DNA from 2 places in the Pseudovibrio sp. JE062 genome. Region 1 is predicted to be linked to the other one. Evidence: predicted binding sites of a transcription regulator. Region 1 holds the regulator's gene; the other holds the start of a gene.
What was found. The regulator LexA, encoded in region 1, represses DNA repair genes until DNA is damaged. The targets are predictions, from matches to a motif close to TGTTCNNNNTGTGTTCNG.
Positions count from the first base shown of each region.

Region 1 (7,236 bases):
GGCGCTTGGAGAGCTTTGCTCCGTCCGGACCGTAGATCAGCGGAATATGCGCCATAACTGGTACATCCCAGTTCAGAGCCTTGTAGATCAGGGTCTGACGTGCAGCGTTGGTCAGGTGGTCATCACCGCGCACGATGTGGGTCACGCCCATGTCGTGGTCGTCGACAACAACGGCCAGCATATAGGTCGGGTTTCCGTCAGAGCGCACGAGGATCAGATCGTCGAGATTCTCGTTTGCGAATTTGACTGTGCCCTGAACCTGATCTTCCACGATGGTGTCGCCTTCCAGCGGTGCTTTCAGGCGGATTGCAGGAGCGATGCCTTCCGGCGCTTCAGACGGGTCACGGTCGCGCCATGTGCCGTCGTAGCGCGGCGGACGACCTTCTGCGCGGGCCTTCTCGCGCATTTCGTTCACTTCTTCCGGCGTGCAGTAGCAGTAGTAAGCTGTGCCTTCCTTAACCATCTGCTCCGCCACTTCGCGGTGACGGTCTACGCGGCCATACTGAGAGATCGGCTCGCCGTCCCAGTCCATGCCCAGCCAGGACAGGCCATCCAGAAGCGCGTCTACAGCTTCCTCGGTGGAGCGGGACCGGTCTGTGTCTTCAATACGCAGCAGCATTTTGCCGCCGCTGTGTTTGGCCAGCAGCCAGTTGAACAGGGCTGTACGGGCGCCACCAATATGCAGGTAGCCGGTAGGAGAAGGCGCAAAGCGCGTGACGACAGGTTTAGTCATAGCTCGTCCGGAAAAGTTTCAAGTTACTTCGAATAGTTTGGGGTAATTACGGCGGGGCGCCGTATCTTGACGGGCTGTGTACCATAGCATTGAAAAGTTCCCAAGTGGCAGAAAGGGACTTAAGGGTGCGCGAGGGACAATCATCCTCAGACAAGACGCAATCTGGTGGTTCGGCTCCCAGAATAGACGTGCTTTGCCTGAAGGGGGATAAGTTTTCTTCCGCTGCCTTTGAGGGGGATCTGTTGCCCGCTGAGGATGTTCTGGAGGCTGCTAAAACACAGCAACGCAGAAAAACGCAAATCAACGCAAAAAACGCACATAGCAACGCAACTGAAGTGATCTGTGAGGAAAATCAGCGTGTTGGGGTGCGGGAGCGATGTGTTGCGGCTGCGTTGACCGTTCGTAGTGCCATATTCTGGATAGTGAGGCCGGATTGGCCGGGGGCAGTAAGTTATGCCCGCACGGCTCTCTCTCAGGACTGGGATCGCGGGCAGGGCATCGTCTGGTATGCGCTGAGCCATATGGCGGGCGTACTGGTGTATTTCTCGCTGCCCGCCGAGCCTTACAGTGTTTTAAGCGGACTTGCCGCTATCCTATTGGGACTGTTTGTTTTTCGCAGAATGAAGAATGGCCGACCGACGGTTGGTCTCACAGCGTTTTTATTTTTTGCGCTCGGCTTTTTCCTCTCGGATTTGCGCGTGGAGTTCGCCCGAGGTGATCCGCTGGAGCGTCCTGTTACGCGGAAGGTGGAGGGAGTTGTCACCGGGCTCAAGCAGTCCGGGCAGCACTCATACTCTGTTATCCTCGGGGAGGTGCAGGAGTATTCCAAGAGGGGGGCAACTCCGCTTGGTTTCAAAATCCGGCTCAGCCTGAAGGGGATGAAAGAGGCTCCGGTGATGGGGGATAAGATGCAGCTGAAGGCGCGTCTTCTGCCGCCCGGTGGTGCTGTGCGGCCCGGCGGCTATGACTTTGCCAGAACTGCGTTTTTTGATGGGATCGGTGCGGTTGGTTATGCGCTTTCCAGACCTGTCATGCTCGCCCGTGATGGGGGCACTGGATTTCTGCAGCATGTGGACACGATACGAAGCGGTATCGCTGGGCGCATCCGGCGGGTGTTGGATTACTCGCCAGAAAGTGCCTTTGCTGTTGCTCTCCTGGTAGGCAAGCGGGACTATCTGGCTTCTGCTGATAAAGACGCCCTACGTAATGCAGGCCTCGCACATGTCCTCGCTATTTCCGGCATGCATATGGGGTTGGTGACCTCACTGGTTTTCCTCGCCGCGCGGTTGGTTCTGTCTCTTAGTCAAAGCCTTGCTTTGAAAGGACATATCCACGTTTACGCCAGCATTGCCGCGTTGATTGCAGCGACGGTTTATCTTGGTTTGTCAGGGGCTTCTGTCGCCACGCAGCGGGCCTATCTGATGGCGGTGCTGATCTTATGCGCCGGGTTGCTTGGTCGCCGCGCGTTCAGCCTGCGCGGACTTGCTCTCGCCTGCCTCCTCCTTTTAAGCCTGCGCCCAGAGGAGGTCTTATCCCCGGGCTTCCAGATGTCCTTCATCGCCGTCCTCGCTTTGTTGTCAGCTTACTCCTTTGGCAAAGACTGGCTTCGGGATGATCGGGAAGCTTATGTTTTAAAAGGGAAAACTGGCGTTTTGCGTACTCTTAAAAAGCCCGCGAAGTGGCTTTTTGCCTGCGCAATGACCTCCCTGATCGCAGGCGCCGCCACTGCTCCAATTGCGGCCATGCACTTTGAGCAGATCGCCCCCTATGGGGTGGTTGGTAACGTGCTGGCCATGCCGCTGGTGACTTTTGTTGTTATGCCCCTTGGTCTGCTTGCATTACTGACGATCCCGCTTGGGGCCGATGCGTTCTTTCTGCAGGGCATGGAAGTGGGATTATCTCTGGTGCTGAAGGCGGCCTACTGGGTGAGCGCGCTGAGTGATGGGTTAACCAATCTGGGCGTTGCCAGTGTCTCTGGTTACCTGCTGGTGATCCTTGCGAGTATCATACTTTGCATCATGCCCTTACGCCTGAAATGGCTTTCTGTGCCAGTATTTGCAGCGGGTCTCATAGGTTTCGTAGTGGAGCGGCCACCTGATGTGATGATTGCCGATGCAGGTAAGCATATCGGGTTTTATGGCGAGGACGGGTCTTTCCGTCTGACATCCTCGCGTATATCATTTGCCGCCGATAGCCTGCTGCGGGCAGGGGGATACTCTGCAAATTCCTTTAAAGAGCATAAAACGCGGGCAGCAGACCGTTCCTGTGATGAGGAGGGCTGTGTGCTGGCGTTATACCCGCACAGAGCGATAGGTGGTGGAGGGGAACAAAAGCCATCAGTTGTTCTGGCGCAGTCGAAGGTGGAGGGCGTTCTGAAGGCTGATTGTCAGCTTGCTTCCATCATTGTCACCCAGGCTCAGGCCCCTTCCAGCTGCAATGCTGAGCTGGTTTTGGATCAGAAGACTTTTGGAGAACGAGGTTCAGTTTATATCTGGTTGTCAGATCAAGCAGAAAGCGGGCATAAAATAAAAAAAGTGCGCTGGGCATATGATGCTCAGCGCAGACCTTGGAATCCTAAATTGCCTATAACAACCAGTGCGTTAATAGCGGCGGAAGAGCGCAATCATCTTGCCCTGAATGCGGACACGCCCCGGGCCGAAGATGCGAGTTTCGTAGGCGGGGTTGGCCGCTTCAAGCGCGACTGAAGCACCTTTTTTGCGCAGGCGCTTCAGAGTTGCTTCCTCATCATCGATCAGCGCCACGACGATTTCACCGTTATCCGCGGTGTCGCCGCGTTTAATCAGCACAGTATCCCCGTCGAAGATGCCAGCGTCAATCATGGAGTCGCCTTTGACCTCCAGCGCATAGTGTTCTCCGCGACCCATCAGATCTGCAGGCATTGCAATGGAATGGCTCTGATGCTGGATTGCTTCGATCGGCACACCTGCTGCAATGCGGCCCATAACCGGGATCTCCAGCGTGGGCACTTCGTCAGGAGACGGCGTGCGTGGTGGAGGCGGTGCCGCGACTTTCTTGCTCAGTGATCCTTCGATGACCTCAGGCGCAAAGCCCTTTTCCTTGGCCGCAGGCTTCAGGCCTGGTGCGATGGACTCTGGTAGCTTGAGGATTTCCAGCGCACGGGCTCTGTTTGGCAGGCGGCGAATAAAGCCGCGCTCTTCCAGAGCTGTGATCAGCCGGTGAATGCCGGATTTGGAACGGAGGTCCAGCGCGTCCTTCATCTCATCGAAGGAGGGTGGAACACCTGCTTCCTTCAAGCGTTGATGGATGAACATCAAAAGCTCGTGTTGCTTCTGTGTAAGCATCTTTTATCCCCGTTCGCTCCTAAGCGCAGATTGAAAGTGAGCGGCCATACTCTCCGGTTCCGGAGATGACCATTCGTTGATTTGTAATCCCAACAAGCTGAAAGACTTCAACTTCTGCGATTGGGAGGACAAAACACGAACGTACTCTACCTGTTCTCATTGTGTTCTGCAATGGGTTTGTTGCGTTTAAGCCCTGCTAGAACTGGGGGAATTGGATTTTGACGGGTGAGTGGACAGGGGTTGTCCACTCTCGTCTTTCGGATTTAGCGTAGCTTGAGAAGCTCAACTTTTTCGCCTGCCGATGCAGCCGGTGCGTGTGGCGGGAGAACAATCAGAGCGTCTGCTTTGGTGAGCAGTGCAAGCATTGAGGAATCCTGCTTACCAAACGGCTCGGTTGTCAGATTGCCTTGTGCATCGGTGCTCAGGCTGGCGCGCAGGTAGTCCTGACGCAGGTCGTTTGCAGGCAGGTCAGCGGTCAGCGTGGCTTTGGTAACACCTTGATTTGCCAAAGGTACTGAGCGGCCCAGCATTTTGTCGAGGAGAGGCCCAAGGAAGAGGAGGGCGCAGACAAGACTTGATACCGGATTGCCCGGCAGGCCGAGGACTTTCATCGGGCCAAGAGCGCCTGCCATGAGTGGTTTGCCCGGACGCATGGCAATGCGCCAGAAGCCGAGCTCCATGCCTTCTGCTCCAAGCACGTCCTGAATGAGGTCGTGGTCGCCAACAGATGCGCCGCCGAGCGTGACTAGAACATCGGCTTTGGCTTCAATTGCCTGCTTGACGCGGGCTGTGATTTCTTCAGGCTGGTCCGGGGCTATGCCTAGCATCATTGGGATGCCGCCGCAGTTTTTCACAAATTCTGCGATGCCGACCTGATTGGATGCGATGATTTGATTCGGACCTGGTGTCTGGCCCGGCTCAACGAGCTCGTCTCCGTTTGCAAGGATTGCGACAACCGGCTTCTTGCGCACTGGCAAGCTCGCGTGGTTCATTGCGCCCGCAAGGGACAGCTCGCGGAAGCCGAGTGGGGCGCCTGCTTTGAGGAGGACCTGGCCTTCTTGGAAGTCCAGTCCGGCAGGGCGGATGAACTTGCCAACAGTTACGCTCTCTTGGCAGAATAGGTTATCCCCGTCACGGCGGGCATTTTCCTGCATCAGGATCGCATCCGCACCCGCTGGTACCGGCGCGCCTGTGAAGATACGTAGGGCTTCGCCGTCTTGCAGTGTGCCGTCGAAGTTATGCCCGGCAGCGACTTCACCGATGACCTTCAGTGCGCACTCAGGATCTTCGGTGTCAGCGGCTTTTACGGCATAGCCATCCATCGCGGAGGCGGAGAACGGAGGCTGGGTGCGGGTTGCGGCAACATCTTGTGCCAAAACGCGTTCGCCAGCTTCCAGAAGTGGGAGGCTCTCGCTTGCGGTTGGCTTTACGTCCTTAAGGAGGCGGTCGAGTGCTTCTTCAATACTGATCAGGCTCATTTGGAGTTATCCTCCTCAGCCAGATAGTGACCGGACTTACCGCCCTTCTTCTCCAGCAGGCGAATCTCACCAATCTCCATTGAACGATCAACGGCTTTGGCCATATCGTAGATCGTCAGGCACGCAACAGAAGCAGCTGTCAGCGCTTCCATCTCAATACCGGTCTGACCAGAGACCTTTGCGAAGACTTCAATCTCAATGCCCGGCAGCTCCGGGTTCGGTGTGAAGTCCACCTGCACCTTGGAAAGAGCCAGCGGATGACACAGCGGGATCAGCTCATGGGTGCGCTTGGCAGCCATGATGCCAGCGATGCGGGCCGTTGCCAGCACGTCGCCTTTCTTGGCGTTGCCGGAAAGGATCATGTCCAGAGTGTCAGGCTGCATCTTCACCTGACCGCCGGCGCGGGCGATGCGTGAGGTGACCTCTTTCTCCGAGATGTCGACCATATGAGCCGCACCACTGTCATCAAGGTGAGTGAGTTTTGGAGAAAGTTCTGACATTTTCTTGCCTCTGGACACAGTTTGTTCAGGTCATTGCCTTTTGCAGGCAGTTGATTTTCTTAGCGTTTAAGCAGCGCTTTTGTTGCGTTCTCGACATCGTCCTGCCGCATAAGGCTTTCACCGATGAGGAAGGTGGAGATGCCAGATTTTTCCATGCGGGAAAGATCTTCCGGAGTGAACAGGCCGCTTTCGCCCACGATGATCCGATCTTGCGGGATCAATGGAGCAAGGCGTTCACTGGTCTCCAGTGATGTCTCGAATGTTTTCAGGTTGCGGTTGTTGATGCCGACGAGTGGTGAGGTGAGCTTCAGCGCGCGTTCCAACTCAGCCTCATCATGCACCTCAATCAGCGCATCCATACCAAGCTCAAAGGCGGTGTCTTCCAGCTCTTTGGCTAATGCATCATCAACGGCTGCCATGATGATCAGGATGCAGTCTGCACCCCAGGCACGGGCCTCATGCACCTGATAGGTGTCATAGAGAAAGTCTTTGCGCAGAACTGGCAGGGAGACTTCATTACGGGCTGCGACGAGGTACTCTGGTTTTCCCTGGAAGGACGGCGTGTCGGTCAGCACGGACAAGCAGGCTGCGCCGCCATTTTCATAGGCTTTTGCGAGTACTGGCGGGTTAAAGTCAGCGCGGATCAGGCCTTTGGACGGGCTGGCTTTTTTTACCTCAGCGATTAGGGCGTACTCACCGTTTGCGTGCTTTGCTTTCAGTGCGTTTGCGAAGCCGCGGGTTGGAGTTGCTGCCTTGATTGCCGCATCCAGATCAGCCAGAGAAGTTTGCGCTTTTGCAGCGGCAATCTCTTCACGTTTGTAAGCTTCGATTTTCTTAAGGATATCTGACATGGGATCCGTGGTCTTAGAGTTTCATGTTAGCAGCTGTTGCAGCGTCGGAGGCTTCAACAAGTTTGTCCAGTCGGGAAAGGGCGGTACCTGTATCGATCGCCTGTGCAGCCATCTCTACCCCGTCTGTGAGGGTGGAGACTTTGTCTGCAACGATCAGGGAGGCTGCAGAGTTGAGCAGGACGATGTCGCGGTACGCGTTCTTGGCGCCTTGCAGTACTTCGCGCAGGGCCTGAGCGTTTTCTTTTGGATCGCCGCCCTTCAGGTCTTCCGTCTTTGCAACAGGTAAGCCTGCATCTTCTGGTGAGATGGTGAAGGTGTTGATGCTGCCGTTTTTCAGTTCGGCGACAAAGG
Region 1 is NZ_DS996805.1:405,770-413,005, forward strand. It holds gene gltX (glutamate--tRNA ligase) at 1-733, opposite strand, end outside; gene PJE062_RS01850 (ComEC/Rec2 family competence protein) at 859-3,438, shown strand; gene lexA (transcriptional repressor LexA) at 3,334-4,056, opposite strand; gene glp (gephyrin-like molybdotransferase Glp) at 4,320-5,534, opposite strand; gene moaC (cyclic pyranopterin monophosphate synthase MoaC) at 5,531-6,034, opposite strand; gene trpC (indole-3-glycerol phosphate synthase TrpC) at 6,094-6,885, opposite strand; gene trpD (anthranilate phosphoribosyltransferase) at 6,899-7,236, opposite strand, start outside.

Region 2 (7,236 bases), on a different contig from region 1:
AGGTAGTAGATGATCGACAATCCCAAGCCGATCGTGCACCAATTTAGCCATGGTGAGATGTTTGAAAATCCGATTGGTGTTGGGACAGACCACAACAGTGCTGTGACCGTCCAGAAAATGATCGGCACACAGATCCAGTGAATTGCTTTGTTTTTATGATTTTGGTGGCTTTCGCCATACTCGCCCAAGAGGCGATCAATGCGACGCCCGGTCGCTTCTGAAAAGCTCATATTACCCTCCCCGTAATATCAAGCAGCATCAATGCAGATAGCATGCCGTATAGGGAAGGTATTATCAAGCTGACAAAACTTCGGCGGGCATATTAACCACTGCCCGCCGAAGGAGTTGTTTTAGCTATGCGGAGCCAGGCAAACCCCAGCATTTTCCTTACGACATTGCGCATCAACTGCTGAAAGCGCTGTCATATTTACGATACCGCGCGAGGTCACGGATGGTGTGATGATGTGCGCGGTTTTCTTAGCGCCCAGCAAAATCGGACCTACATGGAGTGCGTCTGTCATTGCTTTGATCAGGTTCAGTGCAATGTTGGAAGCATCCAGAGTTGGGAACACCAGCAGGTTGGCAGGGCCAGAAATATGCGCATCTGGCATGTAGCGTTTCAGGATTTCCGGCTTCAGCGCAGCATCACCGTGCATCTCACCTTCTGCTTCCAGATCAGGCATTTGCTTCCAGACCATCTGCAGGGCTTCCCGCATTTTGTTGGAGGTCTCGGACGGACGGGAGCCGAAATTGGAGTGTGAGAGCAGTGCAACGCGTGGGGTGATACCAAAACGCTTGATCTGCTCGGATGCCAGATGAGTGATCTCAGCGATCTCTTCCGCGGATGGGCATTCTGTGACGTAAGTGTCTGCCAGGAAGTATGCACCGCTGGTGTTGATCAGCAGGGAGAGCGTGGAGAAATCTCTGATGCCATCAGAACATCCGATGATGTTGTTGATGTCACGCAGGTGCTTATCGAAGCGGCCTTCAAGGCCGGTGATAAGCGCATCCGCTTCTTCCCTATGCAACGCCAATGCACCAATCACGGTGGTGTTGGTACGCACAATGGTTCTGGCTGCTTCAGGAGTTACGCCTTTACGTCCAACCAGTTGCACCAGTGTATCAACGTAAGAACGGTAGCGTGGATCGTCTTCCGGGTTCACGAACTCAAAATCTGTTCCCGGACGAATGCGAAGGCCGAAGCGCTCACAGCGGTTTTCAAGAACCTGCGGACGACCGATCAGGATCGGGGTTGCCAGACCTTCTTCGATCACCACCTGAGCGGCACGCAGGACGCGCTCGTCTTCACCGTCAGCGTAGATAACGCGCTGTTTGTCAGCTTTTGCCTGCGCGATGATTGGCTTCATCACCATACCGGAGCGGAACACGAAGCGGTTCAGCTTGTCCATGTAGGCGTCTAGATCTTCAATCGGGCGAGTTGCGACACCGGTGTCCATGGCAGCTTTTGCAACAGCTGGTGCAATGCGCAGGATCAGGCGGTTATCGAACGGAGATGGGATGAGGTAATTCGGGCCGAATGTGTGGGTGACACCGCCGTATGCTTTGGCGACCACATCGGTTGGTTCTTCCCGTGCCAGACCTGCAATTGCTTCCACTGCGGCCAGCTTCATTTCTTCGTTGATGGCGGTTGCGCCAACATCCAGCGCGCCACGGAAGATGTAAGGGAAGCAGAGAACGTTATTCACCTGGTTCGGGTAGTCGGAACGGCCTGTGCACATGACAACATCGTCACGAACAGCCAGCGCATCTTCCGGCATGATTTCCGGGTTCGGGTTGGCAAGACCCATCACCAGAGGACGTTTCGCCATCTTGGCGACCATCTCCGGCTTCAGAACGCCAGCTGCGGACAGACCGATGAAAACGTCCGCATCTTCGATGATATCATCCAGCGTGCGCTTGTCAGTTTTCTGCGCGAAGACAGATTTCCACTCATCCATAAGGGCTTCCCGGCCCTCATAAACAACACCCTCAATGTCAGAAACCCAGATGTTCTCGCGCTTTACGCCTGAAGATACGAGCAGGTTGAGACATGCCAGTGCTGCTGCGCCTGCGCCAGAGGCGACGACTTTGATCTCATCCAGTTTTTTGCCAGCCAGTTCCATGCCGTTGCGAACAGCAGCTGCAACGATAATCGCTGTGCCGTGCTGGTCATCATGGAAAACCGGGATATTCATCTTTTCGCGCAGGCGTTTCTCGATCTGGAAACACTCTGGCGCCTTGATGTCTTCCAGGTTGATACCGCCGAAGGTTGGCTCCAGAACGCCAACTGCATCTACGAACTTATCAACGTTGGTTTCATCAACCTCGATGTCGAATACATCGATGCCTGCGAACTTTTTGAAGAGGACGGCTTTACCTTCCATCACCGGCTTGGATGCCAGAGGACCAATCGAGCCCAGACCCAGTACCGCAGTCCCATTTGAGATCACCCCAACGAGGTTTTGACGTGCAGTGTAGTCGGCTGCTTTTGACTCGTCCTTATGGATTTCCAAACACGGAGCAGCTACGCCCGGAGAGTAGGCTAGCGCCAAATCTCGCTGGTTGCCCAAAGGCTTAGTTGCCTGAATTTCCAATTTACCCGCGCGCGGATACTCGTGGTAAAAGAGCGCTTGTTCATCGAGTTCGCCGGAGGTAGGGCGTTTTTTGTCCGTCATCGTCTATTCTTGCCTGACCTAGTGAATGAGCGGCTCGCCACCGGGAATCATTATGACTTCCGGTTCAGATGTCGCAGTTTGGCAAAACCTAGACCATTGCCTAGGATTCTGCACCGTCTAAGTACGTCTTAAAGCGTATAAATGCGCGAATTAGAATAAACAAAACGGTAGCATTCAAAATATGCCACAAGGAATGTGTCCCAACTGGCAAAATTGAGCAGATTGGCTCGTCCAGAATCCGGAATCCCATCGATATTGCGAAGACGATGCCTGCCAGCAGCAATGCATTGGATGTCTGCCGGTTTTTGCTGCGGGTGAGGCATGCAAAAAGTAGGATGGCAACGAGGGCTGGGAAGTAACCAGCAGTGGGGCCGATGATGCCCTCTACCATCCTTGGGCCGAATGCCATTGCCCCAAAGAAGAGCAGCGTTGCGCCCAGTGATATCAATAGGTTGGTGCCCATATAGCGCCGTGTGGCCAGATAAAAATACACCAGCATGAAGATCGCGATCGGGATCACATCTGCGAGCATGGACCAGAGGGTTGCGAAGGTGTGGAACAGGAACGATCCGATGCCGATGATGGCCAGCAAAGCGATGAGAACCAGCGCTGCGTTATCTTGTGCGTTGGTTTGCGTTGAAGCCGTGTTTTTTGCGTTGCTGCGTGCATTGAGCCAGATTTGAAGGGCAAACAGAGCGGCAATGATAAATGCCACATTGCTGACGGCATTGAGCGGCTCAGACCAGAAGGCAGCGGAGGTTCTTTCGCAGTATTGGTTCAGGTGCTGGTTCCAATCCATGAGACCTCCGAGCTGGTACCGGGTTACCTCGTGCTGTTTTGAAAGACCACTGTACCGTTCAACCAATGGACCCGGCTAGCCCTCAAGATTTTTTGGATCTGCTGTTGCCGGGTTTTGGCGGAGCTCCCCTTTAGCACTTTATGCAGGTGCTCTTTGTGCACGAGCATGGGCAGATCATGTGCAGACGACTTGAGCGTGCGATGCTTGGCGTTGATCAACTTCTGCTTGAATTGCGCCGCGGTGCCGAACTCTTCTGTCCGGCTTGGAAACACCGCGATTAAGTTATCCCCGTTGCCGACCCGTTCAGCCCGCTCGATGAAGGCAGCTGCTTCTGTTTGCCAGCCGGTTTGCAGGATTGCGCCGGGGCGGATGAGCAGCACCCAGTCGGACCGTGCGCATTTCTTTGCCCCTTCTGCCAGAGCGGATGCGGGATCAGCGCTGGCATCGATGAAGTGCGCGCCGGAGGCATCAGCGACGACTTCAGTTCCATCAGTAGAGCCTTCGTCTGCGATGACGACTTCTTTCAGGATGCCTTCTGCCGAGGCCGGGACCAGAGCGGACAAGGTGTGCACCAGTTGGTGCTCGCTGTTCTTGCTGAGAATAAGTGCGCTAATCATTCCAACAGCTTACAGTGATTTGCCAGAGTATGGGAAAGTAAAGGCTTGCAAATCCAGATATTTTGAGCAATGTTCCACTTATGTTCTCATAAGAAGATGAAAGTGCACGCCCCATGTCAACTGCACAAAATCACAGGGTCGAGGCAGACGCGACAGATCCGCTGGGTTCTGCTTTGCCGGTCAACATGACAGGCCGTGGACGGGCTGCGCATTCCAACAAGGCTGGGCGGTTTGAGGCGGAAAGCCGGGAACTGATGGATGATGGCTGGGGAACAATTGATGAACTTCCGCCGATCAAGACCGAGGTTCAGACGGAAGCTGCGCGACATGTGATCACCAAGAACACCTCGCCGGACCTGCCTTTTGACCGTTCCATCAATCCCTATCGGGGCTGCGAGCATGGCTGCATCTACTGCTTTGCGCGGCCAACCCATGCCTATATGGGGCTTTCGCCGGGGCTGGATTTTGAAAGCCGCCTGTTTGCCAAGCCCAATGCAGCGCAGGTGTTGGAACGGGAGCTGGGTGCACCTTCCTATCAGCCTAAGCCAATCGCCATTGGCACCAACACAGATCCCTATCAACCGATTGAGCGCACACAGAAAATCATGCGCGGTATTCTGGAAGTGCTGAACAAGACCGGGCATCCGGTGACCATTGTCACCAAGTCTGCTCTGGTGATGCGGGATATCGATATCCTTGCGGAGATGGCCGAGCGTAATCTGGCCAAGGTGGCAATTTCAGTGACGACACTGGACCGGAAGATTGCCCGCAGTCTTGAGCCGCGTGCGTCTACGCCAACGCGGCGTTTGCAAGCGATCAAAGCGCTGTCTGATGCGGGTATTCCGACTGCTGTGTTGGCAGCGCCGGTTATTCCCGGCCTTACGGATCATGAGCTGGAGAGCATTCTGGAGATCTGCAAGGAGCATGGCGCAACGGAGGCCAGCTACATTTTGCTGCGCTTGCCGCGCGAGGTTTCTGAGCTGTTCAAGGAATGGCTTTTGCGGGAAGCTCCGGGCAGTTATCGCCGCGTACTCAGCCTGCTGCGTTCCATGCGCGGGGGCAAGGACTACGATGCGCAATGGACGCAGCGTTTCAAGGGAAAAGGGCCTTATGCGGATCAGTTGGCGAAGCGGTTTCAGCTGGCTTGTAAGAGCAAGGGATTATCGTCCCGATCCCTCAAGCTCTCCTGCGATCACTTCATCAAACCGACCTGCGGCGGTGTGCAGCTCTCATTGCTGTAGATGAGGCTTGTTGTTGCGGTTGAAAGCGACCGGTCTGCATGGCAAAGAGGGGCATGTCGTATTTTGCAAATTCTCTCTTTGATATCGCCTTTCCTGATGCTCCGGACCTGCGCTTTGAGCGCTCTGTTGAGCAAGACTTGCAAGGGCGCTTTGCTGGCATTGATGAGGCCGGACGCGGACCATGGGCTGGCCCTGTGGTGGTGGCTGCCGCCAGCCTCAATTACGACAATCTGCCAGAGGGATTGAACGACTCCAAAAAGCTGACAGAAGCCAAGCGCGAAGAGCTTTTTGAGCAGATCCTTGAGGTGGCTGATGTGAGTGTGTGCGTGCAAAGTGCGCAGACCATTGATCGCCTGAACATTCGTGAGGCAACGCTGCAAGGCATGCGCACCTGCGCGCGCTCCCTTTCCGTTCCGGTCAAGCGGTTCTTTATTGATGGCAAGGATGTTCCGCATCATCTGCCACAGGAAGGGCAAGCGATGATCAAAGGTGATGGCCGCTGTCTCGCCATCTCCGCCGCCTCCATCGTTGCCAAGGTGACCAGAGATCGGCTGATGGTGAAGATGGACAGGTACTTCCCAGAGTACGGCTTTGCCAAGCACAAAGGCTACGGCACCAAACAGCATCAGGAAGCCCTCGCCGCCCATGGCGTCACCCCCCTGCACCGCTGCTCTTTCCGGCCTATCCGAGAGCTGATTGAGGGGTAGTCAGGTCAGCCTGAAAACAGGTGAGGCTTGCAGAGTGATATGATGACATCCGGCGATCTAAATCAGTTGCTCTCAAACAAGCTCACGCGCTTTTTCATTCTCTACTCTATTCTTTCTGTGATGCTCGCCATGCTCATTGCTGGCATTTCCTGGTTTCATGGTGGTAGTAAGTTGACCCATGTTGATCTGCCGCTCATTTCGGATAGCAAGCTGTCCGTTGATGGCGACTTCATCGTGACCCGCGTGCCAATGTGGAATCGTGTGCAGATCTATCATCGCGAGCGTGGTTTCGTCTCCGGCTTCTTTCTGGAATATCAAAGAGCGACCGGAGCGTTTAAGGTCTTTCCAAATCAACGGCTTGTCGATTGCGGCTCCAACTGGCCAACAGATTCCAGTTACCTACAGTACACCTTCAACGGAGAACCACTGGGCAGAACGCAATCAGCTGACGTTGCTGAAGCGTGCAGCGGTCATCACCGTCCAACACCCGCGAGTAAACTGGAACATCTGGGTGTCTTCTTCCAGTTTGATGGCTTTGGTTATTCTCTTCAGGCAGCGAGTGAAACAGGCCTGAAAACATTGAACCGCAGAAACATTTTTGCAGACCTGCTTGCGCTGTCTCTCTACCCATTTGCACTCATGAAAGTTTTTGCATTTCTGCTGGGAGCGCAAGTGATCTGGTTCTTCTACAAGGCAATGAGATTAAAGCCACGCAAAGAGCATCCGTGAGGATTAAATTGTTATCTGCTTACAGCTGTCTATCCGAAATGCTTTTGCCAAATCTCCTGGGTTTGCAGGAGCAGTCGCTGAACGTCGATCATCTCAGCTGATGCTGAGTTCTCGGATAGCTTGATAGGCGCACCTTTTGTGTAGAATCTCTCCATCTCTGTATTCGACAGTTCAATGAAACTGCGTGTTTCATTAGCATCAACGGACTGCACCTTAGCAGTAGTCCGATGACTTGCATTCGGTGAACTCAAAGCCTTGGTAAGCGGGAAACTGGCGGGATCTATCATTTGACCAGACTCCGATAGAGGGTGTTCGTCAGCCGGTTAAATCGTCAGCTCTACACGCAGTTGCAGGTCGCCGTATTGTTGGTAGGAGCCGCCAGTGCCCGGGCTGTCGGAGACTATTTCGGAGACGGCTCCGGCAGGGTCGTCCTTGAAGGCGCGTTTAGTTTCCGGGTCGACGATTTTT
Region 2 is NZ_DS996809.1:420,059-427,294, forward strand. It holds gene PJE062_RS14345 (DUF962 domain-containing protein) at 1-230, opposite strand, end outside; gene PJE062_RS14350 (NADP-dependent malic enzyme) at 351-2,675, opposite strand; gene PJE062_RS14355 (ceramidase domain-containing protein) at 2,776-3,474, opposite strand; gene PJE062_RS14360 (glycosyltransferase) at 3,498-4,091, opposite strand; gene PJE062_RS14365 (PA0069 family radical SAM protein) at 4,205-5,332, shown strand; gene PJE062_RS14370 (ribonuclease HII) at 5,386-6,039, shown strand; gene PJE062_RS14375 (hypothetical protein) at 6,079-6,768, shown strand; gene PJE062_RS14385 (hypothetical protein) at 7,092-7,236, opposite strand, start outside.
Region 2: the regulator LexA is predicted to act here: its motif matches at 4,162-4,179, upstream of PJE062_RS14365 (PA0069 family radical SAM protein).